One region of the Duganella sp. LjRoot269 genome, then DNA from elsewhere that is predicted to be linked to it. Evidence: predicted binding sites of a transcription regulator. Region 1 holds the regulator's gene; each other region holds the start of a gene.

Region 1 (9,912 bases):
GATCCCTCGAGACGCAGCACCGGGTAGCGCGCGGCGTCGGCCTGGGCCACTTTGGCGCGGGCCGCTTCGAGCTGGGCTTCGGCCGCGCGCACGTCGGGACGCTGGCGCAGTGTTGCGGCCGGCAGGCTCAGCGCCAGCTCTGCGCCGCCGGCGGGTATCGCCTGCGGCGGCGCCAGCGCGTCGTCGAGCGCGGCCGGCGCCTGCCCGCACAGCACGGCCAGGCTGTGGGCCAGCAGCGCCCGGCTGCTTTCCAGCACCGGCAACTGGGCCGCGGCCTGCTCGGTGGCGGTGATCGCTTGCTGCTGCTCCAGCGAAGTCAGTAGTCCGGCCTGGACCCGCCATGCGGTAATCTCCTGCGTGGCCTGCTGGCTGGCCAGGTTGTCGCGGGCGATGACTTGCCGTGCCTGGATGCCGCGCAGTTCGATATAACTGCGCGCCACCTCGGCGGCGACCGAGACCTGCACGTTCGCCAGCGTGGCCGCGCTGGCCTGCAGCGTGGCCGCACCGGCCGCCAGTGCATGACGGTTGGCGCCAAACAGGTCCGGTTCCCAGCTGGCATCGAAGCCCAGGTTGTAGCTATTGGTGGTGGACGCCCCGTCGAGCTTGCTACGCTGGGCCTGGGCGCTGCCGACCACGGCGGTGGCCAGCGCTGCGGCTGCGGCATCGCGCGTGGCGCGCGCCTGCTGCAGCGAAGCGCGCGCCGACGCGATGCTGGTGTTCGCTTGCAGGGCGCGCGTCACCAGCTGCTCGAGCAGCGGATCGTCGAAGCGGCGCCACCAGCCGGCAAGCGCCGCGCCATCGGACGCGGAGGACCTGGCGGCCTGGCCGGTAGACCAGGCCGGCGGCGGCTGGAACGCCGGCGCCGGCGGCGGCAGATCGACCGGGCGCAGCAGGCTGCAGCCGGTCAGACAGGCCAACAACAGCGGCGCCCCCGCCCTTCCGAGCCGGATGGCCGCCGTCGGCGGCGCGACGTTGGTGTGGTACATGACATGCTCTCGTTTGGGCCGAACGGGCTTTTACTATGAGAGCAAGTGAGTGAAAAAACCATGATCCAGATCAAAACGCACCGCAGGCACGGTGTTTCAGTGCCTCGGTCCGACGTCGATGCCAGCGGCCGGCGTCAGTCCAGATCCGCGGCGTCGTGCCGCTCCAGCACCTGGTCTTGGGGGTTGCCGAACGTGCGGTTCACCTTGCGGCCGCGGATGACGGCCGGACGCGCGGCGATCTCGTCGGCCCAACGCCGCACATGCCGGTACTCGTGCACCGACAGGAATTCGGCGGCGCTGTACAACTGCCCCAGCACCATGCCGCCGTACCACGGCCAGACCGCCATGTCGGCGATCGTGTACTCGTCGCCGGCGACATAGCGGTGTTCGGCCAGCTGCCGGTCCAGCACGTCGAGCTGGCGCTTGGTTTCCATCGCGTAGCGGTCGATCGGATATTGCAGCTTTTCCGGCGCGTAGGCGTAAAAGTGGCCGAAGCCGCCGCCGACAAACGGCGCCGAACCCATCTGCCAGAACAGCCAGTTCAGGGTTTCGGTGCGCGCCGCCGTTTCCGTGGGCAGGAAGGCGCCGAACTTTTCCGCCAGATACATCAGGATGGAGCCTGACTCGAACACGCGCAACGGCTGCGCGCCGCTGCGGTCGACCAGCGCCGGTATCTTGGAGTTGGGATTGACCGCCACGAAGCCGCTGGAGAACTGGGCGCCCTCGTTGATGCGGATCAGCCAGGCGTCGTATTCGGCGCCGCCATGGCCGAGCGCCAGCAACTCTTCCAGCATGATGGTGACCTTCACGCCGTTGGGCGTGCCCAGCGAATACAGTTGCAGCGGATGCTTGCCGACCGGCAGTTCCTGTTCGTGGGTGGCGCCGGCGACCGGGCGGTTGATATTGCCGAACGTGCCGCCCGACGATGCCGGCGCGACCCAGATCGCCGGCGGTGCATACTTCGATGGATCCGTCATGCATCTCTCCTCACAGTGAGCGTGCAAGCTGCTGCTTGCGCGCGAAAAACCATTCTATCCGAAGCCGGCCCTTTTTGATTTGCATCAATCAAATTGCACGGGCGAGTCTCTACGATGGCTGCATTGAACAAGTGAATGGAGATCGACATGAGTCCCGACAGCGCCCACGTCATAGACGAGCTCAACAGCAGTCTGCTGCTGCGGCGCCGCGAACTGGCGCAGCAGTTGCGCCAGCGCCTGCACCAGGCCGACGAACAACAGCAGATGGCCCTGTTTAACAGCTACGCGATCGATGCCGACCAGGCCGAGGCATGCCAGCTCAGCGACACCGACATCGCGCTGCTCAATCACGAATTGATGGAATTGCGCGCCGTCGACGAGGCGCTGGAGCGCGTGCGCGCGGGCAGCTACGGCACCTGCGTGCAGTGCGGCGCGGCCATCGCGGCGGCCCGTTTGCGGGCCGAGCCCAGCGCGCAGATGTGCGTGGATTGCCAGACGGCGGTCGAGCGGTCGGGACGCGCGCCGGGCTGAGCCTGAGGCAGGCTCACTGCCTCAGGCCACCGCCGGCGTGCGGCCGAGCGCCTTGGCGGCCACCTTGGTGCCGTCCTGGTCGGCGCCGGTCGCCAGCGCCTCGAGGCTGGCGCGGTCGACGATGGTCAGGTCGCGCTTGTCGACCCGTATCCAGCCGTTGCTGCGAAAGCGCGACAGCAGCCGGCTGATGCTTTCGATGGTCAGGCCCAGGTAGTCGCCGATGTCCTCGCGCGACATGCGCAGCTGGTAGCTGTTGGGGGAATAGCCGCGCGCCGCATAGCGCGTCGACAGATTCAGCAGGAACAAGGCGAAGCGCTGCTCGGCCCGCATATTGGCGAGAAACATCATCGCGTTTTGCTCGCGCATGATTTCCTGGCTCATGATGCGGTGGAAGTGCTGCAGCAGCTGCGGCACGTCGGCGAACAATTCCTGCAGGCGGGCGAACGGGATCTCGCACACTTCGCTGTCTTCCAGCGCCACCACGCCGCAACCGTGCTGGCCGGTGCCGATGGCGTCCATGCCCAGCAGCTCGCCGGCCATCTGGAAGCCGGTGATCTGCTGCTCGCCGCGGTGGTTGACGCGCGAGGTCTTGAAATGGCCGAAGCGCACGGCGTACAGGTTGTTGAACGGCTGTTCCATGCGGCATAGATTCTCGTCGCGTTCGACACGGCGGCGGCGGCCGATGATCTTGTCGAGGCGGCTGACCTCGGCGTCGTTCAGCCCCACCGGCAGGCACAGGTTCTTCAAGCCGCACACCGCGCATTTGTTCTGGCTGCTGCTCACTGCGCCGCCATTGTGTGTTGCCAGTTGGAGGTTGGTCGTCATGTTCGCTGCTCCCTGTTGTGTTTTTCGCAGCATCTGAGCGTTGGCTGCGGTATGGAGACAGTATCGGCGATCGGCGGCCGCGCGGTTATCGGGCTTCGCTGCCGTGTCGCGTAGGGGAGTCCGGACAGAAATCTGTAGGGCTTCCCCTACAACCTTTGCAATATGAAACTAGATGATGCCGTGCTCCAACGCATACCGGGTCAGCTCGGCATTGCTGTCGAGGCCCATTTTCTCCAGGATGCGGGCGCGGTAGGTGGTCACCGTGTTGGGGCTCAGGTGCAGCGTCTCGCCGATGCGCACCAGCGATTCGCCGGCCGAGATCAGCTTGAACACCTCCAACTCGCGGTTCGACAGCGCCTCGAGCTTGCCCACCTCGCCGCCGCCGATCAGGCTGGCCAGCTTTTCCAGCAGGGCCGGGCTGACATGCTTGCCGCCGGACGCGGCCTTGCGCACCGCCGCCACCAGCGCCGTGGTTGGCGCATCCTTGGTCAGGTAGCCGGCCGCACCCAGCTTGAGCGCGCGCACGGCGTAGATGTCTTCGGCGTAGGTGCTCAGCATCAGCACCGCCAGCTTGGGCCGCTCGGCGCGCAACTGCTTGAGCAGCTCCAGCCCGTTCTTGCCGGGCATGGTGATGTCGAGCAGCGCCACGTCGAATTCCTGCGCCTGCGCCAGCTGCAGCGCCTCGTTGGCGTTGCAGGCTTCGCCGTCGACGCGGATGTCGTCGACCGTGCTCAGCATCAGGCGCACGCCGTTGCGGGCGATCGCGTGGTCGTCGACCAGCAGCACGCGGATGGGATTATTGCTCATGGTGTGCGTCCAATGGCAGGCGCAGCAGCAGGGTCGTGCCCTGTCCCGGCCTGCCGGTGATTTTCAATTCGCCGTCGAAATGACGGCTGCGTTCGTGCATGCCGAGGATGCCCCAGGACTCGCGGTTGAGCAAGCGCTCGGCCGCGATACCCTTGCCGTCGTCGTCGATGCGCAGCTGCAGCACGCCGTCGGCGTAGTCGACCCGCAGCTGCACCGCGCTGGCCTCGGCGTGCCGCACCACATTGGTCAGCGCTTCCTGCGCGATGCGGAACAGCATCGTGCTGCGCTCGGCACCCAGCTCCAGCGCCGACGCGGCCGGGCTGATGGCGCAGGCGCAGTGCAGGCCGGAGCGGCGTTCGATCTGCTCGGCATACCATTCCAGCGCGGCCCACACGCCCAGCTGGTCGAGCACGCTGGGCCGCAGGTCGGTGATGACCCGGCGCACCGTCTCGATCGCGTCCTGGGCCAGTCCTGCCGCCTCGGCCAGCAAGGGCTCGGGCGCCGCGCCGGCCGCCGCGCCGCGGTCCATGCTGACTGAAATATAGGCCTTGATGCCGGTCAGCAGGCCGCCCAGCTCGTCATGGATTTCCTGGGCGATGCGCTTGCGCTCGTGTTCCTTGATTCTTTCCTGGTGCGCCGCCAGGTCGCGCTGCGCCTGCTGCGACGCCAGCAAGGCCTGTTCGGTCAGCTTGTTCTGCGTGATGTCGATCATGATGCCCTGCATGAACAGCGGCCGTCCCTCGTCGTCGCGCACCAGCTCGGCCTGGTCGCGGAACCACAGCGCCTGGCCGTCGCGCGCCGACAGCCGGTATTCCAGCCGCAGCGGGCTGCCGTCGCGGCGGCAATCGTCCAGCGCGCGCAGCGTGGCCGCGCGCTGCGCCGGATCCATCTGCCGCCCGTGCAGCCCGGGGTCGGCCAGCCACTCGGCCGGGGTGAAGCCAAGCATGCCGATCTGCGGACTGATGTAGCGCAGCGCGCCGCCCTCGCCCAGTTCGGCGATGTAGGTGATGGCCTGCATCTGCTCGACCAGTGTGCGGAACTGCGCCTCGGCCTGGCGCTTGTCGTTGAGCAGGCGCTGCTCGCGCAGCATGCGGTGGATCGCCCCCGGCAGGAATTCCAGGTAGCGGCCGTCGACGTCCTTGACCAGGTAGTCGCGCGCGCCGCGCCGCATCGCCTCGGCCGCCACGGCGGCGCTGTCGGCGCCGGTCAGCATCATCACCGGGATGGACTGGCCGGCGCCGTCGGCGTTCAGGTGGGCCAGGAATTCGAGGCCGGTCAGGTCCGGCAGATGGTAGTCGAGCAGGATGCAGTCGGGCCGCTGCTCGCGCGCCAGCTCGAGCCCGCGCTCGCCGCTGTCGGCCTCCAGCAGCGCAAAGCCGCCGGTGGCATCGGCCGCGAAGGCGCGCCGGCACGCCATGCGATCGACCACGTCGTCCTCGACGATCAGCACCCGCAATACGGCTGGGGCGCCGGCGCCGTTGTCGGCAAGGTCGGCGTTCACGGCATCTCGCTGATGGTCCAGTACAGGTCGATCGAGCGCATCATCTCGACGAAGCGGCGGTAGTCGACCGGCTTGGCCATGTAGCCGGCCACGCCCAGGTCGAAGCTGCGCACCTTGTCCTGCTGTTCCTCGGACGTGGTCAGCACCACCACCGGGATGCGCCGCAGCGACGGGTCGAGCTTGATCTGCTGCAGGAACTCGATGCCGTTCATGATCGGCATGTTCAAGTCCAGCAGGATGATGCAGGGCCGTTCCTGCGCCGGGTCGCGCAGATACTCCAGGCCCGCCTCGCCGTTTTCCATGCTGATCACAGCGTTGCCGACATGGATTTCCTTCAATGCCCGCTTGATCGTCATGATGTCGACGTGGTCGTCTTCGACCAGCAGGATGGGTTTGTTACTCACTTTCATGGGCTTGTCCTGTTCTGGGTTGCGACGGAGAGGACTTGGGCAGCGTGAACCAGAACGTGCTGCCCTGCCCGGTCTGCGATTCAAGCCAGATCCGTCCCTGATACATTTCTACGATTTTCTTGGCCAGCGCCAGCCCCACGCCGGTGCTCTCGACCCGGTCGCGCGAGGCCAGCGTCTGGAACAGCTGGAAGATGCGCTCGAAATGGCGCTGCTCGATGCCGGGGCCGTTGTCGCGCACGCTGAAGCGCCAGTGGCTGCCGTCGTCGGCGCAATCGATGTCGATCCGTCCGTCCGGCTTGTCCATGTATTTGATGGCGTTGGAAATGAGGTTGTGGAACACCTGCTGGATGCGGGTCGGCTCGATCAGCACGGTCGGCAGGCCCGGCGCGACCGTGATGCGGAACCGCGGCGGCGGCGCCAGCAGGTCCACCACGTCGGCCAGCAGCCGGTTCAGGTCGACCGGCGTATGCGCTTCCTTGACCCGGCCCACGCGCGAATACTGCAGGATGCCGTCGATCAGGCTGCCCATGCGGTGCACCCGGTTGATCAGCAGCCGCATGTGTTCCTTGCCTTCGTCGTTGAACTGCTCGGCGTAGTCGGTGGCCAGCCAGTCGGCCAGCGAGCCGATGCCGCGCAGCGGCGCCTTCAGGTCGTGCGACACCACGTAGGCGAAGTTGGTCAGCTCCTCGTTGGCGCTGCTGATCTCCTGCATCAGGCGGCGGTTGTGCTCCTCCGCCAGCTTGCGCTCGGAAATGTCGCGCACCATGCCGGTGAACATGCGCCGCGCGCCCAGCTGCATCTCGACCACCGACAGCTCCATCGGGAACACGCTGCCATCCTTGCGCAAGCCCTCGACTTCGCGGCCCTTGCCGATGATGCGCTGTTCGCCCGTCTCGCGGTAGTGCGCCAGGTAGCCGTCGTGCAGCGCGCGGTGCGGCTGCGGCATCAGCATCGACACGTTGCGGCCGGCCGCCTCGGCCTCGCTGTAGCCGAACAGGCGCTGCGCGGCCGGGTTCAGGCGCTCCATCACGCCCTGCTCGTCGATGGTGATGATGGCGTCGACGGCGGTCTCGAAGATGGCGCGCATGCGCGCCTCGCTTTCCTGCAGTGCCTGCTCGGCCTTCTTGCGTTCGGTGACGTCGTGGATGGTGGCCAGCACCAGCGGCAGCGCATGCGAGGTGTGCAGCGGCGACAGGCTGACCTCGACGGCGAACTCGTGGCCGTCGCGGTGCTGCCCGAACAGCTCGGCGCCGGCGCCCATCGCGCGCGAGCGCGGCTGCTGGAAAAAGTCGCCGCGCTGGCCCACGTGGGCGTGGTGGAAGCGGGCCGGTATCAGCGCCTCGACCGTCATGCCGCTCAACTCGTTGGGGCCGTAGCCGAACATCCGCTCCAGCGCGGGATTGCCCAGCACGATGCCGCCGGCATGGTCGACAATCAGCATGGCGTCGGTGGCCGACGCCAGCAGCCACTCCAGGCTCTGGCCTTCGATAAGGAGATTTTTCAACGGACTATCCTGAACAGTTGCGCCGGTCCGGCGTTCATGCCCAAGATGATACGATCGAACCGCGCCGAATGCCAAAAAATATTTCGAAAGCAACTGTTGCGCGGCGGCTTGCATGCGCATAGCGACCGGCCTTGTATTCCCGGCGATTTTGATCTGGATCAATTGATGCTACAGACGTGGCCTGCGCGCGCCCGTACATTGTAGCCATGAATCCCCCACCCTCAGCCGAGCTGGACCAGCTCGCCGACCGTCTGCACCGGCTGCGCGCCGCATTGGACGGACAGCTGCGCCGGCATCTGGCGCAGGCGCCGGCGTGGCTGGCGGCGGCGCTGCTGGAGCACCGGGCCATGCTGGACGATTCCGGCGTGGCCCGCCAGTTGCGCGGTTGCGACATGGTGCTGCTGGCCGAGGAACTGACCGCCTTGCGCCGCATCGACGGCGCCTGCGCGCGCCTGGCCGCCGGCACCTACGGCCGCTGTGTCAGCTGCGGCGCCGCCGTCGCGCCGGAACGCCTGCGGGTGCAGCCGGCCGCGCTGACCTGCCTGGCCTGCCAGGAGGATTTCGAACGGCATCCGCACCGGCGCCTGCCCCTGCCACAGCCACCCATGACAAGAAGGAAGCAGACCATGTCCTATAAAACCATCCTCGTGCAGGCCGACAAATCCCAGCCCGCCGCGCGCGCCATCGAGATGGCGGCCCAGCTGGCGGTCGCGTTCGAAGCCCATCTGGTCGGCGTCGCCAGCAGCGGCATCAACCGGTTCATCCAGCAGTCCAGCCTGTTCCCGCCGGGCGCGCCGGGCATGCCGATCGAGGTCGGCGACCTCGGCTTCCTGCGCGAGCGGGCCGACCTGGCGCTGGGCGACTTCGCGGCCGCCGCCGGCCGGCTCGGCGTGCAATCGCACGAGAAGCGCTGCGTCGACGACGAACTCGATGTGGGCCTGGCGCTGCACGCCCGCTATGCCGACCTGGTGGTGGTTGGCCAGGCCGATCCGGATCACGCGGCGGCCATCCCGGCGCCGGGACTGGCCCAGCAAGTGATGCTGCACGCGCCCAGGCCGGTGCTGGTCACGCCCCACGCCGGCCGCATGGCGCGCATCGGCCACAAGGTCATGGTGGCCTGGGACGGCAGCCTCGAGGCCACGCGCGCCGTCACCGCCGCCATACCGCTGCTGCAGCGCGCGGCCAAGGTCACGCTGGCCATCTTCAATCCCTACGCCCACCACCAGGCGCACGGCGAGTTGCCGGGCGCCGACCTGGCGCTGTACCTGGCCCGGCACGGCATCACCGTCGAGGTCGAGCGGCGGGACACCCCTTTCGACGTCGGCAACGAGCTGCTGACCTTGGCCTCGGACATCGACGCCGACCTGATGGTCATGGGCGGCTACGGCCATACCCGTTTCCGCGAGGTGGCGCTGGGCGGCGTCACCCGGACCATCCTCGGCGCGATGAGCTTGCCGGTGCTGATGGCGCACTGACGCGGACGCGCACATGGACATCGGCGCGGATTTGATCGGGCTGGGCGCGGCGCTCGGCAGCGGCATGTTGATCGGCATCGAACGCGAGCGGCGCAAGGGCGCCACGCCCACCCATGCGCTGGCCGGGGTGCGCAGCTTTGCGCTGGTGGCGCTGGCCGGCGCGCTGGCGCAGACCATCGACAGCGCGCTGGTGCAGGCGACAGCGCTGCTGGTGGTGGCGCTGGCCCTGATCAGCTATTCCCGCGGCAACGTGCAGGAAGCGGGCATGGTCACGGAGCTGGCGCTGTTCCTCAGTTTTCTGCTGGGCGTCAACGCGATCGCCCATCCGGCCGTGTCGGCCGGCCTCGCGGTGCTGGTGGCGTCGATGCTGGATTTGCGCGCGCCGCTGCACCATTTCGTCCGCGTCACGCTCAAGAGCGGCGAGCTGCGCGACGGCCTGATGCTGGCCGGCGCCGCGCTGGTGGTGTGGCCGCTGCTGCCGGACGCCGCCAACGGCTGGCTGCTGGGCGCCAATCCGCGCCGCATGTGGGGCCTGGTGGTGTTGATGATGAGCTTGCAGGCCGGCGCGCATATCGCGCTGCGCATGGCCGGTCCGCGCATGGGCCTGGCGTTGACGGGGCTGGCGTCGGGCTTCGTCTCCAGCGTGGCCGCCACCGCCGACATGGGCCAGCGCTGCCGCCGCGATCCGGCCCTGCTGGCGGCCTGCGCGGCGGCGGCGCTGCTGTCGAACGTGGCCACCTACATCCTGCTATTGGTGGTCGCGCTGACCATCGCGCCGGCCCAGCTGCTGACGCTGGCGCCCACGCTGGGCTGCGCCATGACGGCCACCCTGCTGGTGTCGGCCGCGACCTTGCGGACGGTGCCGGACACCGTGCAACGCCCGGCGCGCGGCGGCC
Region 2 (9,912 bases), 810 kb from region 1:
GCGGCGGCGGGCGCGCCGGGCGCCCGCGCCACGCTGGAGGGACCGGCTGAGATCCGGCTGCTGGCGCGCCAGTTCAACCGGCTGCAGCAGGCGCGCGAACGGGCCGACGCCAGGGTGGCGCTGGCGGCCAGCGTGTTCGGCGCCATCGCCGACGGCATCCTCATCGTCGGCCCCGACCACGCCATCATCGAGGTCAACCGGGCGTTCGAGACCATGAGCGGCTATACGCGGGAGCAGCTGATCGGCCAGAATCCGCGGCTGCTCAAGTCCGGCAAGCACGATGCCGCGTTCTACCAGGGCATCTGGCGCAGCCTGGACGCGCGCGGCCACTGGCACGGCCAGATCTGGGACCGGCGCCGCGACGGCAGCCTGTTCGCCGCGCAGTTGTCGCTCAGCGCGGTGACCGGCGCGGACGGCACGCTGCTCCACTACATCGCCTTCTTCAGCGACATCACCGAGCAGCGGCTGCGCCAGGACCAGGTCGAGCAGCTGGCCTACCTGGATCCGCTGACCCATTTGCCGAACCGGCGCCTGCTGCGCGACCGCCTGACCCAGGGGCTGGCCGTCGCCGCGCGCAGCGGTCATCTGCTGGCGGTCTGCTCGATCGACCTCGACGGTTTCAAGGCCGTCAACGACAGTTGCGGCCATGAGGCCGGCGACGCCGTGCTGGTCGCGGTAGCGGCCCGGCTGCTGCAGGCGGTGCGCGCCAACGACACGGTGGCGCGGCTGGGGGGCGACGAGTTCGTGCTGGTGCTGGCCGAGCTGGGCGCCGAGCACGAGGCGGTGGCCGTGGTCGAGCGCGCGCTGGACTCGGTGCGCGCGCCGATCCGGCTGGCCAGCGGCCGTCATGTGGGGGTGTCGGCCAGCATCGGACTGGCCTTCTTCCCGCGCGACGGCGCCACCCCCGAGCAATTGCTGGGGCTTAGCGACGACGCCATGTATGCGGCCAAGCACGCCGGCCGCGACTGCTACCGCGAGGCCGGCGTCGGCTAGGCCGCCGGCGTGCGCCGTGCGCGCGTCAAGGACCGCCGTCCACCAGCGCGGCCGCGTCGGCCGCGGCGACGCGGCCTTCGTCGGTGGGCACCACCCACACCTCGACCGCGCTGCCGGCCGCATGGATGGGCAAGGCGGCGCGGCCGTCGGCCGCCAGGTTGCGGGCCGGATCGAGCACCACGCCCAGGTGGCGCAAACGGGCGCAGGCGTCCCGGCGCAGGGCGGCGTCGTGCTCGCCGATGCCGCCGGTGAAGGCCAGCAGGTCGAGGCCTTCCAGCGACGCCGTCAGCGCGCCGCAGGCCTGCACCAGCCGGTGTTCGAACAGCGCGATGGCCTGGCGCGCGGCCGCCGTGCCGCTGGCGCGCAGCGTGCGCATGTCGGCCGACAGGCCGGACACGCCCAGCAGACCGGACTCGCGGTACAGCAGGTTCTCGATGCGTTGCGGCGTCCAGCCCTGGCGCAGCAGGTACAGCAGCACGCCGGGATCGACGGCGCCGCTGCGGGTGCCCATCATCAGGCCGTCCAGCGCGGAAAAGCCCATGCTGGTGGCGATGCTGCGGCCGGCGCGCATCGCGCACACGCTGGCGCCGTTGCCCAGGTGCGCCATCAGCACGCGTCCGCCGGCGCGCCGCGTCAGCGTCGCCAGGCGGGCGGCCAGGTAGCGGTAGGACAGGCCGTGAAAGCCGTAGCGGCGGATGCCCTCGGCGCGCAGCGCCTGCGGCAGCGCGAACAGCTGTTCCTCGGCCGGCAGGCTGGCGTGGAAGCCGGTGTCGAAGCAGCCGATCTGCGGCACGTCGGGATAGGCGCGGCGGCAGGCCCGCACCGCCGCCAGGTTGTGCGGCTGGTGCAGCGGCGCCAGCGGCGCCAGCGTGTCGAGGTAGGCCAGCGCGTCGTCGTCGAGGCGGATCGAGGCGGCATGGCGCTCGCCGCCGTGCACGATGCGGTGCGCCACCGCCGCCAGCCGCACCGGCCCGGCGTGCTCGTCGAGCAGCGTGCGCAGCCGCCGCAGCGCCCGTTCGAACGGGTCGCCGTCGCCGGACGCCAGCGGCGCCGGCTGCGCGTCCGAGGCCGGCGCGTGCAGGCTGACCTGCGGCTGGCCGCCGGGCTCCAGGCCTTCCGCCACGCCGCTCAGGATGGCCGCCTGGGTGTGCCCGCCACGGCAAGGGTAGAGCGCGAACTTGAGCGAAGAGGAGCCGGCGTTGACCGCCAGCACCACGCGGCGGTAGTCGCTCATGGCCGCTGCTGCCGGTAACTGTGCGCCAGCAGCAGCGCCAGCGCGGCCGAGGCGGTGCGGGCGGCGGCGCCGTCGGCGCGGCTGGTGAGGGCGATCGGCACGCGCGCCCCCAGCACCACGCCGCAGACGGCGGCGCCGGCCAGGTATTCGAGCTGCTTGGCCAGCAGGTTGCCGGCCTCCAGGTCGGGCGCGATCAGGATGTCGGCGTGGCCGGCCACCGTCGAGACGATGCCCTTGGCGCGCGCGGCCGCCGGCGAGATGGCGTTGTCGAAGGCCAGCGGGCCGTCGAGCAGCGCGCCGTGGATCTGGCCGCGCTCGGCCATCTTGCACAGGGCGGCCGCGTCCAATGTCGACGGCATCTTCGGCGTCACCGTCTCGACCGCCGACAGGATGGCGACCCGCGGCTCGGCGATGCCCAGCACGTGCGCCAGGTCGACGGCGTTCTGCACGATGTCGACCTTGTCGAGCAGCGTAGGCTGGATGTTCAGCGCGCCGTCGGAAATGAGCAGCACCTTGTCGTACAGCGGCACTTCGGTATGGAACACATGGGTCAGCCGGCGCGCGGTGCGCAGCGCCGGCTCGGCCAGCACGGCGGCGATCAGCTCGTCGGTATGCAGGCTGCCCTTCATCATCATGTCGACCTCGCCGGCGGCGGCCATCGCGGCCCCGCGCGCGGCCGCCGCGTGGCTGTGCGGAACGTCGACCAGCGTGACGCCTTCCAGCGAACGGCCGGCGGCCTCGGCCACTGAGCGCAGCCGCTCCTGCGGCCCGATCAGCAGCGGCACGATCAGGCCGTGCTGCGCCGCGTCCAGCGCGCCGCACAGCGATGGGCCGTCGCACGGGTGGACCACGGCGCAGCGCAGCGGCGCCAGCGGGGCGGCCCTGGCCAGCAGGCCGGCGTAGTGGGTGTGCGCCTGCGACAGGTTCAGCTGGGGCAGCTGGGCGCGCGGCCGGCGCACCTTCTCGCCGGGGGCGATGACGGTGGCCACGCCGGTCAGCACCACCGCGCCGGTCTGGTTCTTGATTTCGCAATCGAGCAGCACATGCTTGTTGACGTCATCCTTGGCCGTCACCGTGGCGGTGATGCGCAGCTCGTCGCCGATGCGCACCGGCTTCAGGAACTGCAGCGTCTGCGCCAGGTAAATCGTGCCGGGGCCGGGCAGGGCCGTGCCCAGCAGGCGCGAGATCAGCGCCGCACCCCACATGCCGTGCGCGATGACGCCATGGAACAGCGTGTGATCGGCATATTCCGGATCGACGTGGGCGGGGTTGACGTCGCCCGAGACCGCGGCGAAGGCGAGGATGTCTTCCTTGGTCAGGCGGCGGCTCAGGCGGGCGTTCTGGCCGACGCTTAACTCGTCGTAGGTGATGTTTTGTATGGTGTCGTCGGATTCATTCATGGGATGCCCGCAAAGGTGCGCTGCCGGAACGGAAGGCTTGCGAGGCAGTGTAGTGAGCGGGATAGCCGAAGTATTTGATCTGGATCAAATACAGCCGGAACCCCGGCCAACCATAATCGTTGCATCGACCACCAAGGATCGCGATTGCGGAGGACATCATGGAAACGACAGGCTGGAGCGCCGACATGGCGCTGGGGATCCCGCTGTTCGACGAGGCGCACCAGGCCCTGGCCGAGCAGGTCAAGCAGCTGCTGGACGGGCCGGACGAGCAATTCGAGGCCGGCATGGCGCGGCTGACCGACGCGCTGGAGGAGGACTTCCGGCTGGAAGAATCGCTGATGGAGGCGATCGATTATCCGGCGATCTGCTCGCACCGCGAGCAGCACGCCCGGGTGCTGGCCACGCTGCACGGGCTGGAGCCGGGCGACATCGCCGCCGGACGCAAGGCCGCCGGCCTGATCCTGCCGTGGTTCGAACTGCACCTGGCCACCGCCGATACCGCGCTGGCCATCGCGCTGCAGGCGATGGGGCAGGCCGCGCCGGCGGGCGCCGCGTCGTAGCGATCACACACCGAGGAGCAAATATGTCATACAAGACGATATTGGTGCACGCCGGAGCGTCGGCGCGCGCCGGCCACATAGCCGCTTGCGCCAGCCGCATCGCCATCGCCGAGCAAGCCCATCTGGTCGGCCTGGCCAGCACGGGCATCAACCCGCTGATGTATGAGTGCAACGCGGCGGCGGCGGGCATCCCGCTGCTGCCGCAGGACTTGAGCGGGCTGATCGAGCCGGCCCGGCAGGCGCTGGACCAGTTCACCGCCACCGCCAGCGGGCTGGGCGTGGCGTCGTCTGAAGTGCGCCTGAGCGACGACAGCATGATCGACAGCCTGGTGCTGCAGTCGCGCTATTGCGACCTGGTCGTCGTCGGCCAGGCCGGCCACGGCCACCCTGCGGACGACAGTTTGCCGCAGGAGCTGATCCTGCATTGCCCGCGGCCGGTGCTGGTGATCCCCCGCGAGGGCCGCTTCGAGCGCCTCGGCGAGCGGCCGCTGCTGGCCTGGGACGGCGGCATGGCGGCCAGCCGCGCCATCGCCGCCGCGCTGCCGCTGCTGCGGAAGGCGGCGCTGGTGACGCTGGCGGTGTTCAATCCGCAACAGGTGTACGGCGCGCACGGCCAGCAGCCCGGGGCCGACCTGGGCGCTTATCTGGCGCGTCACGGCGTCAAGCTCGACGTGGTGGTGCGCCAGGCCGACGACGTCGGCGAGGGCCTGCTGTCGCTGGCGGCCGAGGTCGATGCCGACCTGCTGGTGATGGGCTGCTACGGACACACGCGCTTCCGCGAACTGCTGCTGGGCGGCGCCACGCGCAGCATACTGAACCGCATGACGCTGCCGGTGCTGATGACGCGCTGACTGTCGGCGGCAAACCACTTCACGACTCGGAGCCCACACTGTGCTATTGTGGGCACAAGTTACAGGTTTTATCTCCATACTTCGCGACGTCCCATCATTCAGCCCGCATGCGCACTGCGGGTTGCCTCGGCCTCCACCGCCTAGCTGTTGCTCATAACGCACTTCTTTCACGACCTCCGCCCCGCGCCGCCATGCGCAACGGATGCTCGTGCCAATTCCATTATGTGACACCGGGGAGAAATATCTTGATCGTCGACCGCTCGCTGTACGATGGGCAACTGCTATTGAAGGCGGGGGCGCTGCAGGACGCCATTTTCAACAGCGCCAATTTCTCCAGCATCGCCACCGACGCCCAGGGCGTGATCCAGATTTTCAATGTCGGCGCCGAGCGCATGCTGGGCTACAAGGCCGCCGACGTGATGGACAAGATCACCCCGGCCGACATTTCCGATCCGCGCGAGCTGATCGCGCGCGCCGCCGCGCTCAGCCTGGAACTGGGCACGCGGATCACGCCGGGCTTCGAGGCGCTGGTGTTCAAGGCCTCGCGCGGCATCGAGGATATCTACGAACTGACCTATATCCGCCAGGATGGCAGCCGCTTCCCGGCCATGGTGTCGGTGACGGCGCTGCGCGACGACCAGGAAACCATCATCGGCTATCTGCTGATCGGCACCGACAACACCGCGCGCAAGCGCGCCGAGGAGGCGTTGCAGAAGGCCGGCGCGCTGCAAAACGCGATCTTCAACAGCGCCAACTTCTCCAGCATCGCCACCGACGCGCAGGGCGTGATCCAGATTTTCAACGTCGGCGCCGAGCGCATGCTGGGCTACAAGGCCGCCGACGTGATGAACAAGATCACCCCGGCCGATATTTCCGATCCGCTGGAGGTGATCGCGCGCGCGCATACGCTGAGCATCGAGCTGGGCACGCCGATCACGCCGGGCTTCGAGGCGCTGGTGTTCAAGGCCTCGCGCGGCATCGAGGATATCTACGAGCTGACCTATATCCGCCAGGACGGCAGCCGCTTCCCGGCCATGGTGTCGGTGACGGCGCTGCGCGACGACCAGGGCGACATTATCGGCTACCTGCTGATCGGCACCGACAACACCGTGCGCAAGCAGGTCGAAGCCGAGCAGGCGCTGCTCGACCAGCGGCTGCGCGACCAGCAGTTCTACACCCGCTCGCTGATCGAGTCGAACATCGACGCGCTGATGGCGACCGACCCGCGCGGCATCATCACCGACGTCAACCAGCAGATGGAGTCGCTGACCGGCTGCACCCGCGATGAACTGATCGGCGCGCCGTTCAAGAACTACTTCACCGATCCGGCACTGGCCCAGGCGGGCATCTCGCGCGTGCTGCGCGAGGGCAAGCTGACCAATTACGAGCTGACGGCGCTGTCGCGCGAAGGCTTGGAAACGGTGGTGTCGTTCAACGCCTCCACTTTCCACGACCGCGACCGCAAGCTGCAGGGCGTGTTCGCGGCGGCGCGCGACGTCACCGACCGCAAGCATTTCGAGCACAAGCTGCAGGAAAACAATGTCGAACTGGCAAGCGCGAAGGCGGCGGCGGAAAAAGCCAACCTGGCCAAGTCCGAGTTCCTATCGAGCATGAGCCATGAATTGCGCACGCCGCTCAACGCCGTGCTCGGCTTTGCGCAGCTGATGGCCTCCGATACGCCGCCGCCATCGATCGAGCAGAAAATCTCGATCGACCAGATATTGCAGGCCGGCTGGTATTTGCTGCGCCTGATTAATGAAATCCTCGACCTGGCGATGATCGAATCGGGCAAGGTCGGCCTGTCCAAGGAGGCGATGTCGCTGACCGAGGTGCTGCTCGACTGCAAGGCCATGATGGCGCCCCAGGCCGAGCAGCGCGGCATCGAGCTGCGCTTCCCGAGCTTCGAGAGCCTGTTCTTCGTGCACGCGGACCGGACCCGGGTCAAGCAGGTGATCGTCAACCTGCTGTCGAACGCCATCAAATACAACCGCGCCGGCGGCACCGTGACGGTGGGCTGCGAGCACGACGCCGACGGCCACATCCGCGTCAGCGTGACGGACACCGGCGCCGGCCTGCAGCCGGACAAGCTGGCGCACCTGTTCCAGCCGTTTAACCGGCTTGGCCAGGAAGCCGGCGCCGAGGAGGGCACCGGCATAGGCTTGGTGGTGACCAAGAAGCTGATCGAGCTGATGGGCGGCACCATCGGCGTCGACAGCACCGTCGGCGTGGGCAGCGAATTCTGGTTCGAACTGCTGGCGTCGGAGCTGCCCGGACTGGAAGCGGAAATCCCGGGCGTCGCGCCGGCCCACGGCGACGGCCTGGCCACCGAGGGGGAAAGCGACCGCCCCCGCACGCTGCTGTACGTGGAGGACAACCCGGCCAACCTGGCGCTGGTGGAGCAGTTGATCGCGCGGCGCGACGATCTGCTGCTGCTGACCGCGGTGACGGGACATCTCGGCATCTTGCTGGCCAAGCAAAACCGGCCGGACGTGATCCTGATGGATATCAACCTGCCGGGCCTGAGCGGCTACGGCGCGCTGCAAATGCTGCGCGACGATCCTGCCACCTCGCACATCCCGGTGATCGCCTTGTCGGCCAACGCCATGCCGCGCGACATAGAAAAAGGCATCGACGCCGGCTTCTTCAATTACCTGACCAAGCCCATCATGGTGCGCGAGTTCATGGATGCGCTGGACGTGGCGCTGCAACACGCCTCCCGGTTGAGCGTTGTCCAGCCAGAATGAAGTCGACGAAGGCGCGCATCGGCGCCGGCAGGTGGCGCTGCATGCAATGTAGTGCGGCCGATAGCGTTGTAATTTTTTAACGTTGTCTCGTTGTTAACTCAGCTTTAACTGTCGCTGCGGTGTAATGGCGCCTTTGCACCGACCCCGGAGCCACCGCATGCATCCCGTTCCTGACAGCCCCAGCCGGCAACTGCTCAACAAGGTGCCGCGCGTAAGCCTGGTTTTCTGGCTGATCCAGATCCTGTCGACCACGGTGGGCGAGACCGGCGCCGACTACCTGGCCGTGCCCGCGGGGCTGGGCACGGCGCCTGCCGCCGCGCTGATGATTGCGCTGCTGGCGGCGGCATTGCTGTATCAATTGCGCCAGCCGCGCTACGTGCCGTGGGCGTACTGGCTGACCGTGGTCCTGCTCAGCGTGGTCGGCACGCAGATCACCGATGCGCTCACCGATGGCCTCGGCGTCAGCCTGTACGCCAGCACGGCGGGCTTCAGCATCATGCTCGGCGTCGTGTTCAACCTGTGGCATGGCAGCGAGCACACGCTGGCGATCCAGACCATCGTCACGCGGCGCCGGGAATTGTTTTACTGGGCCGCGATCCTGTTGACCTTTGCGCTCGGCACGGCCGCCGGCAATCTGGCGACCCAGACGCTGGGCCTGGACTTCCGCCTGGGCGTGGTGACCTTCGGCGCGCTGATCCTGGTCATTTTTGGGGCGGGCAAGCAGGGCATCCATCCATTGCTGACGTTCTGGCTGGCGTATATCCTCACCCGTCCGCTCGGGGCATCGCTGGGCGACTTGCTGTCGCAGTCGCCCGATTACGGCGGCGTGGGCTGGGGCACGGTGAACACCAGCATGGCGTTCCTGGCGATCATCGCAACGCTGGTGGCCACTTCAGGAAATCGATCCGCCGCATCGCACAAGGTAAGATGACGGTATTTTCGATGGCATGGGAGTGGCGTGGTGCGTTTGCTGCTGGTGGAAGACGATCCGATGATCGGTGAGAGCATCGAGGACGGCCTGCGCGGCGAAAGCTACGCCGTGGACTGGGTGCGCGACGGCCGCGATGCGGAGCTGGCGCTGGCCGGCATGGCCTACGACCTGATGCTGCTCGACCTGGGCTTGCCGGGCAAGCGGGGCATGGACGTGCTGCGCGCCGCCCGTGCGCGCGGCGCCGACTTGCCGGTGCTGATCATCACCGCGCGCGACGGCACGCCGGCCCGCGTCGAGGGACTGGACGCCGGCGCCGACGACTACCTGGTCAAGCCCTTCGACCTGGACGAGCTGCTGGCGCGCGTCCGCGCGCTGCTGCGCCGGCGCGTCAGCCGCACCCGTTCCGTCGTCGAGCACGGCGCGCTGACGCTGAACCTGGCCAGCCATGAGGCGACCTTCGAAGGCCAGCAAGTCAAGCTGTCGGCGCGCGAGTTTTCCGTGCTGCGCGCCTTGCTGGACAATCCCGGCAGCGTGGTCTCCAAGGCCCAGCTGGAGGACAAGCTGTACGGCTGGAACGCCGAGGTGGAAAGCAACACCGTCGATGTCTACGTCCATCACCTGCGCAAGAAGTTCGGCGCGGACTTCATCAAGAACGTCCGCGGCGTCGGCTACAAGATCCCGGCGACGCCGTGACGACCATCCGCCGCCAGTTGCTGATAGGCCTGCTGGGCGCCACGCTGCTGTGCGTGGCGGGCGCCGGCGCGTCGCTGTACCGCTCGCTGCTGCAGGAAACCAACGAGCTGGCCGACCTGCAGCTGCGCCAGCTGGCTACCGCCCTGCCGCACGAGTTCGCGCCGGATACCGGACTGCCGGTGCCGGAAGATCCTGAAGAAGAGTTTGTGCTGCAAGGCTGGGACCGGGACGGCAGGCTGCTGCACGTATCGCCGGGCATGCGGCAGCTGCCGCGCTATGCGATCCAGGGCTTTTCGGCTGCCACGGTGGATGGCCAGCGCTGGCGCCTGTACGGCGACAGCCGGCACGACCGCTACGTGCAGGTGGCGCAGCCGATGGCGGCGCGCGACCGGCTGGCGGCGCACATGGCCTTGCGCGCCGGCGCGCCGCTGCTGGCGTTTGCGCTGGTCCTCGCGCTGCTGATCGTGGCGGTGGTGGGGCGGGCGCTGAAGCCCATGCACCGGCTG
Region 3 (9,912 bases), 2.0 Mb from region 1:
TCCTGGGTGCCGATGGCGAACGGCATGTGCCGCATGCGCAGGCGCGGATGGCCGTGTTCCGCGATGTACAGGTCCGGCCCGCCCATCCAGCCGCTGAGGAACATGAACAGCCTTTCGCGCGCGTTGTCCAGCGTGGGCGGATGCACGGAGCGCAGCAGCGCGAACTCCGCCTCGAGTTCCATCAAATCGTAAAACCGGTCGACCATATCGCGCACGCGCGATTCGCCGCCGATCACTTCATAGAGAGTTCGGGATTCAGTCATAGCCTCCATGATAGCGTACCGGGCGGCGATCCGCGCCTTCAGGCGCTCTTACACCAGCGCCAGCCGGCGCAGGCGGCGCGTGGACGACCAGTTCTCCAGGTCGATCTCGTCGAGGATGTCGTCGCAGGCCTGGACGATGCGCGACAGCTGCGACCGGTCCAGCCCGGAATTGAGCGTCAGCCGCACCAGCGAACGGTTCTTCGGCGTGGCCGGCGCGCAAAACATGGCGCCATACACGCCGCGCCGCTCCAGCAGCTTGCGCAGCGCCAGCGTCTTGGGCTCCGGGCCGGGCTCCAGCGCGATGATCTGCTCGCTGCCGTCGCCGACGTTGTAGCCCAGCGCGCTCAATTCCTCGCGCACCTCGCGCGAATGCGCGTGCAGCGCGGCGCGGCGGTCGTCGGCCGCCGCCACGAAGTCGACGGCGGCGTCGAACCAGGCCAGCTCGTGCGCCAGCATGCACGAGCTGAAGATGGCGGGCCGCGACTCCGACAGGAAATAGCCCTTGAACTTGGTCGAGCAGGTGATGAAGCCGGCGCGCCCGGCAAACGCCTTGGCCAGCGATGCCGTGCGGAAATGCACCCGCTCGCTCAGCCCCAGTTCCGCCACCAGCCCGGCGCCGCGCGGGCCGTGCGTGCCCAGCGAGTGCGATTCGTCGACGATCAGCAGGCAGCCGGAGCGTTCGGCGATTTCCACCAGCGCCACCAGCGGCGCCAGGCTGCCGTTGGTGCTGTACAGCGCGTCGACCACGATCAGGCCGCTGCCATGGCGCGCCAGCTGCTTTCGCAGATGTTCCATGTCGTTGTGCAGGAAGGTCACCGGCGTGGCGCCGGCCGATTGCACGCCTTCCCACAGCGAGGCGTGCGCCTGCATGTCCAGGTAGACCGGGATGCCCGGCGCCGCCAGCGTCTGCACCAGGCCGACGTTGGCGGCCCAGCCGGACTGGGCCAGGATGCCGTCCTGCGCCCCCATGAAGCGCGCGAATTTCTGTTCCAGCCGGTGCTGGGCGCTGCCCTCCTGCAGGAACACGGCGGACATCAGCAGCTCGCCCGGTCCCCGGCGCAACGCCGCGATCTGCGCGCCCACCAGCGCCGGTTCTCCAGCCAGGCACAGGTAATCGTTTCCGGCGAGGAAAACCGCGCCGGCCGGCGTCGGTTGCCATGCATGCGGATGCTCGCCGCCCAGCAATTGCTCAATACGGGTAATGTAATGTTCGTCCATGCGGCGGGTCACGAATTCGGGCATTTGCTGTTCAGCCGGTAAAGCAAAAGCGCGGGGCTGGGCATGATCTATAGCAATCGCGTGAGGCATTTTTTTGCTCCTGTATGGGTTTTGGAAAAGGTTGTTTTTTTATGAATCCAATGCCAACCATGAGGCCAAAAAAACATGAAGAGATTGATGCGGATCAACTCTTGATTTGAATTGCCGGTTGAAGTTGCAAATTAAGGCGATCATGGGAACTTGATAAAAGTCAATCTCACAATGAAGCCCCCTCTGCAAGAACGCTGGAAACGCTGGCAGCACGGAAAGATCCAGGCCTTGCTGCTCTACCATGGCCGCGAGGACCATGCCATGGTGCGCGTCCTGTTGCTGGCCTGCATAGGCACGGTGGGCATGCCGCTGTACTACGTGATCTGGCAGCATTTCTTTCCGCAGGAATACGAGTCGCTGCCGCTGAGGCTGCTGGGGATCCTGCTGAGCGCGCTGGGCCTGTTCGCGCGCCAGTTCAGCCGCAGGATGCTGCAGATCTATCTGGTGGTCACGCTGAGCTATATTTTCCCGTTCTTTTTCACCTTCATGTTCCTGATGAACCATGCGTCGGGCGTGTGGAGCGAATCGCTGCTGATCGGCCTGGTGGTGCTGTTCCATTTCGACACCGGCCTGGCGCTGAAGGCCTACGTGGCCGGCACCACGCTGGCGGTCGCCGCCGTCGTCGGGCTGGGCGAAGGCGCCACGCTGCTCAGCCAATCCGTGCTGCAGCAGGTGCCGATCCACTGGTTCACCATCGCCGCGCTGTCGGCCGCCAAGATCAGCCGCCACGTGCTGGCGCAGGAAAAGCTGGCCGGCCTGGGCGCCGGCCTGGCCACCGTGGCCCACGAGCTGCGCACGCCGCTGACCAGCGTCGACGCCAATGTGCGCGGCCTGCTGCGCCTGTTTTCCGACGCCGGCGGCCGCAACCTGGAAGACCGCCTCGGCACCGTCGACGCGCTGGCCCGCATCCAGTTTGAAGTGCGCCACATGAACCACATGATCGACCTGTTCCTGCTCAGCGCGACAGCGGTGCGGCAAAACCTGCGGCCGGTCGAGACGGTGATGATGGACGGCGTGGTGGAGGGCATGCTCAAGCGCTACCCCTTCGTCAACGCGGGCCAGCAAAAAATCGTCGCGCTCGAGGTGCGCCGCAATTTCACCTTCTCCGGCCAGACCGAGCTGTCGGTGGTGATCCTGCTGAACCTGCTGCGCAACGCGCTGAAAGCCGTGCAGCGCGCCGGCAAGGGCCGCGTGCGCATCGTGGTCGACGGCGCCCATGTGCCGCCGCGCCTGCTATTCATCGACACCGGCTGCGGCATTCCGGCCCAGCAGATGCCGCTGATCTTCCGCCGCTTCTACTCCTTTCCGCCGCATAACGGCGCCGGCATCGGCCTGGCGCTGTGCGAAGAAATCATGAGCGCCTGGAACGCCACCATCCGTTGCGTATCGCGCGAGAGCGCCTATGCGATTTTTGTCCTGGAATTTCCCCAGCCGTCCCTCCCGAGGTGAAACATGCATCTGCCCGTCTACTCCCATCCCACGCTGACCGTGCTGGTCGACGACAGCGACTCGTTCCTGAAAAGTCTGTCGTTCCAGCTCGATCCCATGCTGGCCAGCAAGACCTTCCATGACACCACGGCCGCGCTCCAATGGCTGCGACAGGGAACCCAATCGGGGAGCGTACCGCTGCACGTCAATTTCGACATGCAGAACCTGCCGGCCGACCAGTGCAACGTGGCGCTGGACCTGGAGTGCATCTACCGCATCGGCGAGCAGCGCCAGCGCTTCGCGACGCCGTCGGTGCTGGTGGTGGATTATTCGATGCCGCAGATGAACGGGCTGGAATTCTGCGAGGCGGTGGCGCACCTGCCGTGCAAGAAGATCCTGTTCACCGGCGCCGCCGACGAGAAGATCGCCGTGGGCGCCTTCAACCGCGGCCTGATCGACCGCTACATCAAGAAGAGCGACGACCACGCGCTCGACATCCTGGAGCTGGAGATCGCCGCGCTGCAGCGGGCGTATTTCGACGCGCAGTCCGAGACGCTGCGCGAGCTGGTGCTGCTGCATAACTACCACTTCCTCGGCGACCCGGCGCTGGCCCAGCTGGTGCGCCAGCTCAGCGACAGCAAGGGTTTCGTCGAGCACTACATCTTCCCGGCGCCGACCGGCATCCTGTTCCTCGACAAGCACGGCAAGGCCAGCCTGATGATGATAGAGACCGAACAGGGCATGTACGCGCAATACGAGATCGCCCGCGACAGCGACGCCCCGCCGTCGCTGCTGGACGCGCTGCTGGAGCGCCGCGTGCTGCCGTTCTTCTCCGATCCCTACGGCGACGGCATGTATTCGAGCCGCGTGGCCGACAACTGGCACCGCTACTGCGCGGCGCCGCAGATCTGCCAGGGCCGCGAGACCTACTACTGGGCGCTGTTCGACCTGCCGTCGCACTACTTCGACAAGCGGCCCTATTCCTACGCCCAGTTCCTCAAGGAGCAGATGGCGCAGGAAAGCGTGGCGGCTTGAGTCTTAAGCCTCGCGCAGCGTCTGCAGCGGCGGCTGGCGCAGCACGTTGCGCAAGCCCAGCCAGCCGCCCGCGATGGCGCACAGCGCGCCGGCCAGCAAGCCGACCACCCACACCGACGGGTTGAAGCTCCAGGCGAACTTGAACTGGTACGTGGCCAGCGCCCAGCCCATGGCCGCCGCGCCGGTCGCCGCCAGCACGCCGGACAAGGCGCCCACCAGCGAGAACTCGATCAGCTGCGCCTGCGACAATTGCCTGCGCGTGGCGCCCAGCGCCCGCAGCAGGCCCGATTCGCGGGTGCGCTCGTCCTGCGATCCCATCAGCGCCGCATACAGCACCAGCACGCCGGAGGCCAAGGTGAACACGAACAGGAACTCGACCGCCGTCACCACCTGGTCCAGCACCGCCTGCACCTGGCGCAGCAGGCCGCCGACGTCGACGATGGTCAGGTTGGGATAATCGCGCGTCAACGCGTTCATCACCGCGCCCTGCCCTTGCGGCAGATGGAAGGCGGTGATCCAGCTCTGCGACACTTCCGTCATCGCGGCAGGGTTGATGATGACGAAGAAATTGACCCGCATCGAACCCCATTCCAGCTTGCGCAGGCTGGTGATGGTGGCGTCCACCGGCGCGCCGGCGATGTCGAAGCGCAGCTTGTCGCCCAGCTTCCAGCGCAGCGTCTTGGCGATGCCCTCTTCCACCGAGGCTTCCGGCGCGCCCGGCTTGTCGGCGAACCACTGGCCGGCGCTGATCTTGTTCTCGGCCTGCATGCGCGCCATCGTCGACAGGTTGAATTCGCGGTCGGCCAGCCCCTTGGCGCGGTCCTCGGTGTAGGTCTCGGCGGTGACGGGCTTGCCGTTCACGGCGGTCAGCCGGCCGCGTATCATCGGATACTGCGGCGCATACGCCACGCCCGCCGCCTGCAGCCGCTTGCCGATGTCGGCGGCCTGCTCCGGCTGGATGTTGATGATGAAGCGGTTCGGCGCATCCGGCGGCGTGGCGTTGCGCCAGGCCGTCATCAGGTCGCCGCGCACCACGGTCAGCACCAGCAGCGCCATCATGCCCAAGGCCAGCGACACCACCTGCACCACCGTCGCGCCGGGACGGCGCTGCAATGAGGTCACGGCGAAGCGCCAGCTCTGGTGGTCGATCGCGCGGCGCAGCGGCTTGAGCGCGGCCAGCCCGCCCCAGGCCACCAGCCCGAACACGGCGAACGCGCCGAGAAAGCCCAGCGCCGTGTACAGCGCCAGCTGCGCGTCGCCCGCCTGCCACAGCAGCAGCACGACAAAGCCGGCCATGCCGAGGCCATAGGTGGCCAGCGCCGCCACCTGCGGCGGCTCCTGCTCGCGCCGGATCACGCGGTTGTGCGGCACCTTGCGCAGCTGGAGTATCGGCGGCAGCGCGAACGCGGCCAGCAGCAGCATGCCGGTGGCCACACCCTGCAGCGCCGGGTAGATGGTCGGCGCCGGCAGGTCGGCCGACACCAGCTTGCCCAGCACTTCCAGCAGCACGTAGTGGCCGCCGAAACCGACCGCCACGCCCATCAGGCTACCCACCAGGCCGACCAGCAGGAATTCGGTCAGGTACATCAGCGTGACCTGGTTCTGCGTCAGGCCCAGGCAGCGCAGCATGGCGCAGGCATCCAGGTGGCGCTGCATGAAGCGGCGCGCGGCCATCGCCACGGCCACCGCCGCCAGCATCGCCGACAGCAGGCCGACCAGCGACAGGAAGCGGTCGGCGCGGTCCAGCGTGGCGCGCATTTCGGGCCGGCCGTTCTCCAGCGACTCGACGCGCACGCCCTTGGTGTTGTTGTTCTTGATTTCCGCCTGCAGCCATTGCTCGTAGGCGCTGGCCACGGCCGCGCCGTTCTTCAGCGACGCCGGCGCCGCCACCAGCAGGCGGTAGGACACGCGCGAGCCAGGCTGGATCAGATTGGTCGCCTCGACGTCGGCCAGCGCGAACATCACGCGCGGCGCGAAGGCGAGGAAGTTGGCGCCGCGGTCCGGCTCGGAGGCGATCAGCTGGGCGATGCGGAAGCTCTTGTCGCCCAGCTTGATCCGGCCGCCGACCTGCGTCTTCAGGCTGCCCAGCAGGCCGGCGTCGATCCAGACGGTGCCCGGCGCCGGCACGCCGGCGGCCGCCGCGCCCTGGCTTTGCTCGGCCTGTTCGGCGTCGGTGGTGATCTTCAGCTGGCCGCGCAGCGGGTAGCCGGGGCCGACCGCCTTCAGCGACGCCAGCAGCGACGTCGATTGCTCGCCCTCGCCCGCCTGCGCCATGCTGGGGAAGCTGAGTGTGTCGGTCATCCGCAGGCCGCGCCGGGCCGCTTCCGCGCGCCACGCCGGGTTGACCGGCAGGTCGGCGCTGACGACGACGTCGGCGCCCAGCAGCTGGTGGGCGTCACGATCGAGGCCGCTGCGCAGGCGGTCGATGAAGAAGCCGGTGGCCGACAGCGCGGCAACGGCCACCGTCAGCGCGATCAGCAGGAAGCGCAATTGACCGGCGCGCCAGTCGCGCGCGGTCATCTTCAGGGCGAGTTTGAACATGGGGGATTACAGTGCGAGGGCTGCGAAATAGGCGTCGACTTCATCGAGGAACTTCTGCTTCTGCTGCGCCGGCAGGAAGGCCGCGGCGAAGCTGTTGCGCGCCAGCCGCTGCGCATGCGACAGGCCCAATGGCAGCGCCTCGAAGGTGGCGACGAAGTTGGCGTTCATGTAGCCGCCGAAGTAGGCCGGATCGTCCGAGTTCACCGTCGCCACGATGCCGGCGTCCAGCAGCTGCAGCAGGTTGTGCTGCTCCATGCGCTCGAACACGCACAGCTTGACGTTGGACAGCGGGCACACCGTCAGCGCGATCTGCTCGCGCGCCAGGCGCTGCGTCAGCGCCGCGTCTTCCAGGCAGCGCACGCCGTGGTCGATGCGCTCGACCTTGAGCGTGTCGAGCGCGGTCTCGATGTAGGCCGGCGGGCCTTCCTCGCCCGCGTGCGCGACCAGGTGGAAGCCCAGCTCGCGGCACCTGGCGAACACGCGCGCGAACTTCTCCGGCGGATTGCCGACCTCGGACGAATCGAGCCCGATGCCGATGTACTTGTCGCGGTAAGGCAGCGCCTCCTCCAGCGTGGCGAAGGCGTCTTCCTCCGACAGGTGGCGCAGGAAGCTGAGGATCAGCGTGGCGCTGACCGGGCTGTCCTGGCAGGCGCGGTGGATGCCGTCGATCACGGTCTTGATCGGCACGCCGCGCGCCGTATGCGTCTGCGGGTCGAAGAAGATTTCCGTGTGGCGCACGTTGTCCTGCTCAGCGCGCTTCAGGTAGGCCGCCGTCATGTCGTAGAAATCCTGCTCCTGCAGCAGCACGCTGGCGCCGGCATAGTAGATGTCGAGGAAGGATTGCAGGTCGGTGAAGGCATAGGCCGCGCGCAATTCCTCCACCGAGCCGTACGCCAGCTGGACGTTGTTGCGCCGGGCCAGCGCGAAGATCAGTTCCGGCTCCAGCGAACCTTCGATGTGGATGTGCAGTTCGGCCTTCGGCATCTGCTGCACGACGGTGCGCAATTGTTCGTTCAACATTATTCTTTTTCCCTTGTGACGGATGGCTGGATCAACGCATCTTAGCGCATGATGCGAGAGTGCGACAGCGGCCGCCAAGTTGCGGCAAAATTTATCTGTTTGAGGTGCGATCAGCACGGCGCGCACAGGCGTGATACTGTGGCATAAATGAGCGAAAAAAATGTCATTGAACTCACGAAAAGAACACTGTTTTCTTGGAAATTATCTTTACATATCAACAGCTTACGAAAGAGTATTAACGATATTACGACATATCTTTTGACTTCCTGCACCAATAGCGCAATAATCAATTTCATAGACGTAAGAAGCGTTACGACCGACAAATAAAAGCCGCCAACCGGCGATAAAGCCAGCTCATCGGCACGGGCAATCCGTGCCACCAAATGGAAGCTGGCCAATAAGAAAAATAATACAGAAAGGGAATGCACAGACCAGGGCCAGGGCAGGCAAAACTGCCGGTGACCCGTGACAAGTAGGCTTACATTAAAGGACACCCAAATGACCATTTTTGACAACTACGCCGCACGGTACGAACGGACCAAAGAAGAAGAGATGTCCATGAAGGAATATCTCGAACTTTGTAAAAAAGACCGGCTGACTTATGCCAGCGCCCCAGAACGCATGTTGGCCGCCATCGGCGAACCGACACTGGTCGATACCCGCAACGACACCCGGCTGTCACGCATCTTCGCGAACAAGGTCATCAAGATATACCCGGCATTCCGCGAGTTCTACGGCACGGAAGAAGTGATCGAGCAAGTGGTTTCCTACTTCCGTCACGCCGCGCAGGGACTGGAGGAACGCAAGCAGATCCTGTATCTGCTGGGACCTGTGGGCGGCGGCAAGTCGTCGATCGCGGAAAAGCTGAAGTCGCTGATGGAGCATGTGCCCTTCTATTGCCTGAAAGGCTCGCCGGTCAACGAGTCGCCGCTCGGCCTGTTCAACGAGGAAGAGGACGGCGTGTTGCTGGAAGAGGATTACGGCATTCCCCGCCGCTACCTGCGCAACATCCCGAGCCCGTGGGCGGTCAAGCGCCTGCACGAGTTCAACGGCGACATCAACCAGTTCCGCGTGGTCAAGCGCTACCCGTCGGTGCTCAAGCAGATCGCCATTTCCAAGACCGAACCGGGCGACGAGAACAACCAGGACATCTCCTCGCTGGTGGGCAAGGTCGACATCCGCAAGCTGGAAGATTATTCGCAGGACGATCCGGACGCCTACAGCTATTCCGGCGGCCTGTGCCTGGCCAACCAGGGCCTGATGGAATTCGTCGAGATGTTCAAGGCGCCGATCAAGGTGCTGCATCCGCTGCTGACGGCCACGCAGGAAGGCAACTATAAAGGCACCGAGGGCTTCGGCGCGATCCCGTTCGACGGCATCATCCTGGCCCACTCGAACGAGTCGGAATGGAAGACCTTCCGCAACAACCGCAACAACGAGGCATTCCTCGACCGTATCTACATCGTCAAGGTGCCGTACTGCCTGCGCGTGACCGACGAGATCAAGATCTACGACAAGCTGGTGGCCAACTCCTCGCTGTACCAGGCCCCGTGCGCGCCCGGAACGCTGAAGATGATGGCGCAGTTCGCGATCCTGTCGCGCCTGAAGGACCCGGAAAACTCCAGCATCTTCAGCAAGATGCTGGTCTACGACGGCGAGAACCTGAAGGACACCGATCCGAAGGCCAAGTCGATGCACGAGTATGTCGACTACGCCGGCGTCGACGAGGGCATGAACGGCTTGTCGACGCGCTTCGCCTTCAAGATCCTGTCCAAGGTCTTCAACTTCGACAACACCGAGGTGGCGGCCAACCCGGTCCACCTGCTGTATGTGCTGGAGCAGCAGGTCGAGCGCGAGCAGTTCCCGCCCGAGACCGAACAGAAATACTTCTCCTACATCAAGGAGCACCTGGCCCAGAAATATGTCGAGTTCATTGGCAAGGAAATCCAGACCGCGTACCTGGAGAGCTATTCCGAGTACGGCCAGAACATCTTCGACCGCTACGTGACCTTTGCCGACTTCTGGATACAGGACCAGGAATTCCGCGACCCGGATACCGGCGAGAGCTTCGACCGCGAGTCGCTGAACAACGAGCTGGAAAAAATCGAGAAGCCGGCAGGCATCTCGAACCCCAAGGACTTCCGCAACGAGATCGTCAACTTCGGTCTGCGCGCGCGCGCCAACAACGGCGGCAAGAATCCTTCATGGACCAGCTACGAGAAATTCCGCACCGTGATCGAGAAGAAGATGTTCTCGAACACAGAGGAATTGCTGCCCGTGATTTCGTTCAACGCCAAGGCCAGCGCCGAAGACGCCA

What was found. Region 1 encodes FNR, which switches genes on or off when oxygen is low (the NO sensors DNR and NnrR bind a similar motif). Its sites were predicted from a motif close to TTGATNNNNATCAA; they were not measured.
Region 2: the regulator FNR is predicted to act here: its motif matches at 3,702-3,715, upstream of ACSQ3S_RS21535 (bacteriohemerythrin).
Region 3: the regulator FNR is predicted to act here: its motif matches at 1,656-1,669, upstream of cqsA (alpha-hydroxyketone-type quorum-sensing autoinducer synthase).

Annotation. Positions count from the first base shown of each region.
Region 1 covers NZ_CAXUSL020000001.1:4,010,390-4,020,301, forward strand. Annotated here, with positions in the region: gene ACSQ3S_RS17945 (efflux transporter outer membrane subunit) at 1-986, opposite strand, end outside; gene yghU (glutathione-dependent disulfide-bond oxidoreductase) at 1,121-1,963, opposite strand; gene ACSQ3S_RS17955 (TraR/DksA family transcriptional regulator) at 2,111-2,494, shown strand; gene fnr (fumarate/nitrate reduction transcriptional regulator Fnr) at 2,516-3,319, opposite strand; gene ACSQ3S_RS17965 (response regulator) at 3,488-4,126, opposite strand; gene ACSQ3S_RS17970 (response regulator) at 4,116-5,627, opposite strand; gene ACSQ3S_RS17975 (response regulator) at 5,624-6,037, opposite strand; gene ACSQ3S_RS17980 (sensor histidine kinase) at 6,024-7,541, opposite strand; gene ACSQ3S_RS17985 (universal stress protein) at 7,748-9,016, shown strand; gene ACSQ3S_RS17990 (MgtC/SapB family protein) at 9,030-9,912, shown strand, end outside.
Region 2 covers NZ_CAXUSL020000001.1:4,817,764-4,827,675, reverse strand. Annotated here, with positions in the region: gene ACSQ3S_RS21550 (diguanylate cyclase domain-containing protein) at 1-993, shown strand, start outside; gene ACSQ3S_RS21545 (acetate/propionate family kinase) at 1,019-2,227, opposite strand; gene ACSQ3S_RS21540 (bifunctional enoyl-CoA hydratase/phosphate acetyltransferase) at 2,224-3,627, opposite strand; gene ACSQ3S_RS21535 (bacteriohemerythrin) at 3,786-4,187, shown strand; gene ACSQ3S_RS21530 (universal stress protein) at 4,211-5,038, shown strand; gene ACSQ3S_RS21525 (PAS domain S-box protein) at 5,284-7,782, shown strand; gene ACSQ3S_RS21520 (COG4705 family protein) at 7,940-8,713, shown strand; gene ACSQ3S_RS21515 (response regulator) at 8,744-9,406, shown strand; gene ACSQ3S_RS21510 (ATP-binding protein) at 9,403-9,912, shown strand, end outside.
Region 3 covers NZ_CAXUSL020000001.1:6,046,760-6,056,671, forward strand. Annotated here, with positions in the region: gene ACSQ3S_RS27070 (group II truncated hemoglobin) at 1-272, opposite strand, end outside; gene cqsA (alpha-hydroxyketone-type quorum-sensing autoinducer synthase) at 312-1,505, opposite strand; gene ACSQ3S_RS27080 (sensor histidine kinase) at 1,743-3,020, shown strand; gene ACSQ3S_RS27085 (hypothetical protein) at 3,024-4,034, shown strand; gene ACSQ3S_RS27090 (ABC transporter permease) at 4,038-6,575, opposite strand; gene ACSQ3S_RS27095 (adenosine deaminase) at 6,582-7,595, opposite strand; gene ACSQ3S_RS27100 (PrkA family serine protein kinase) at 8,094-9,912, shown strand, end outside.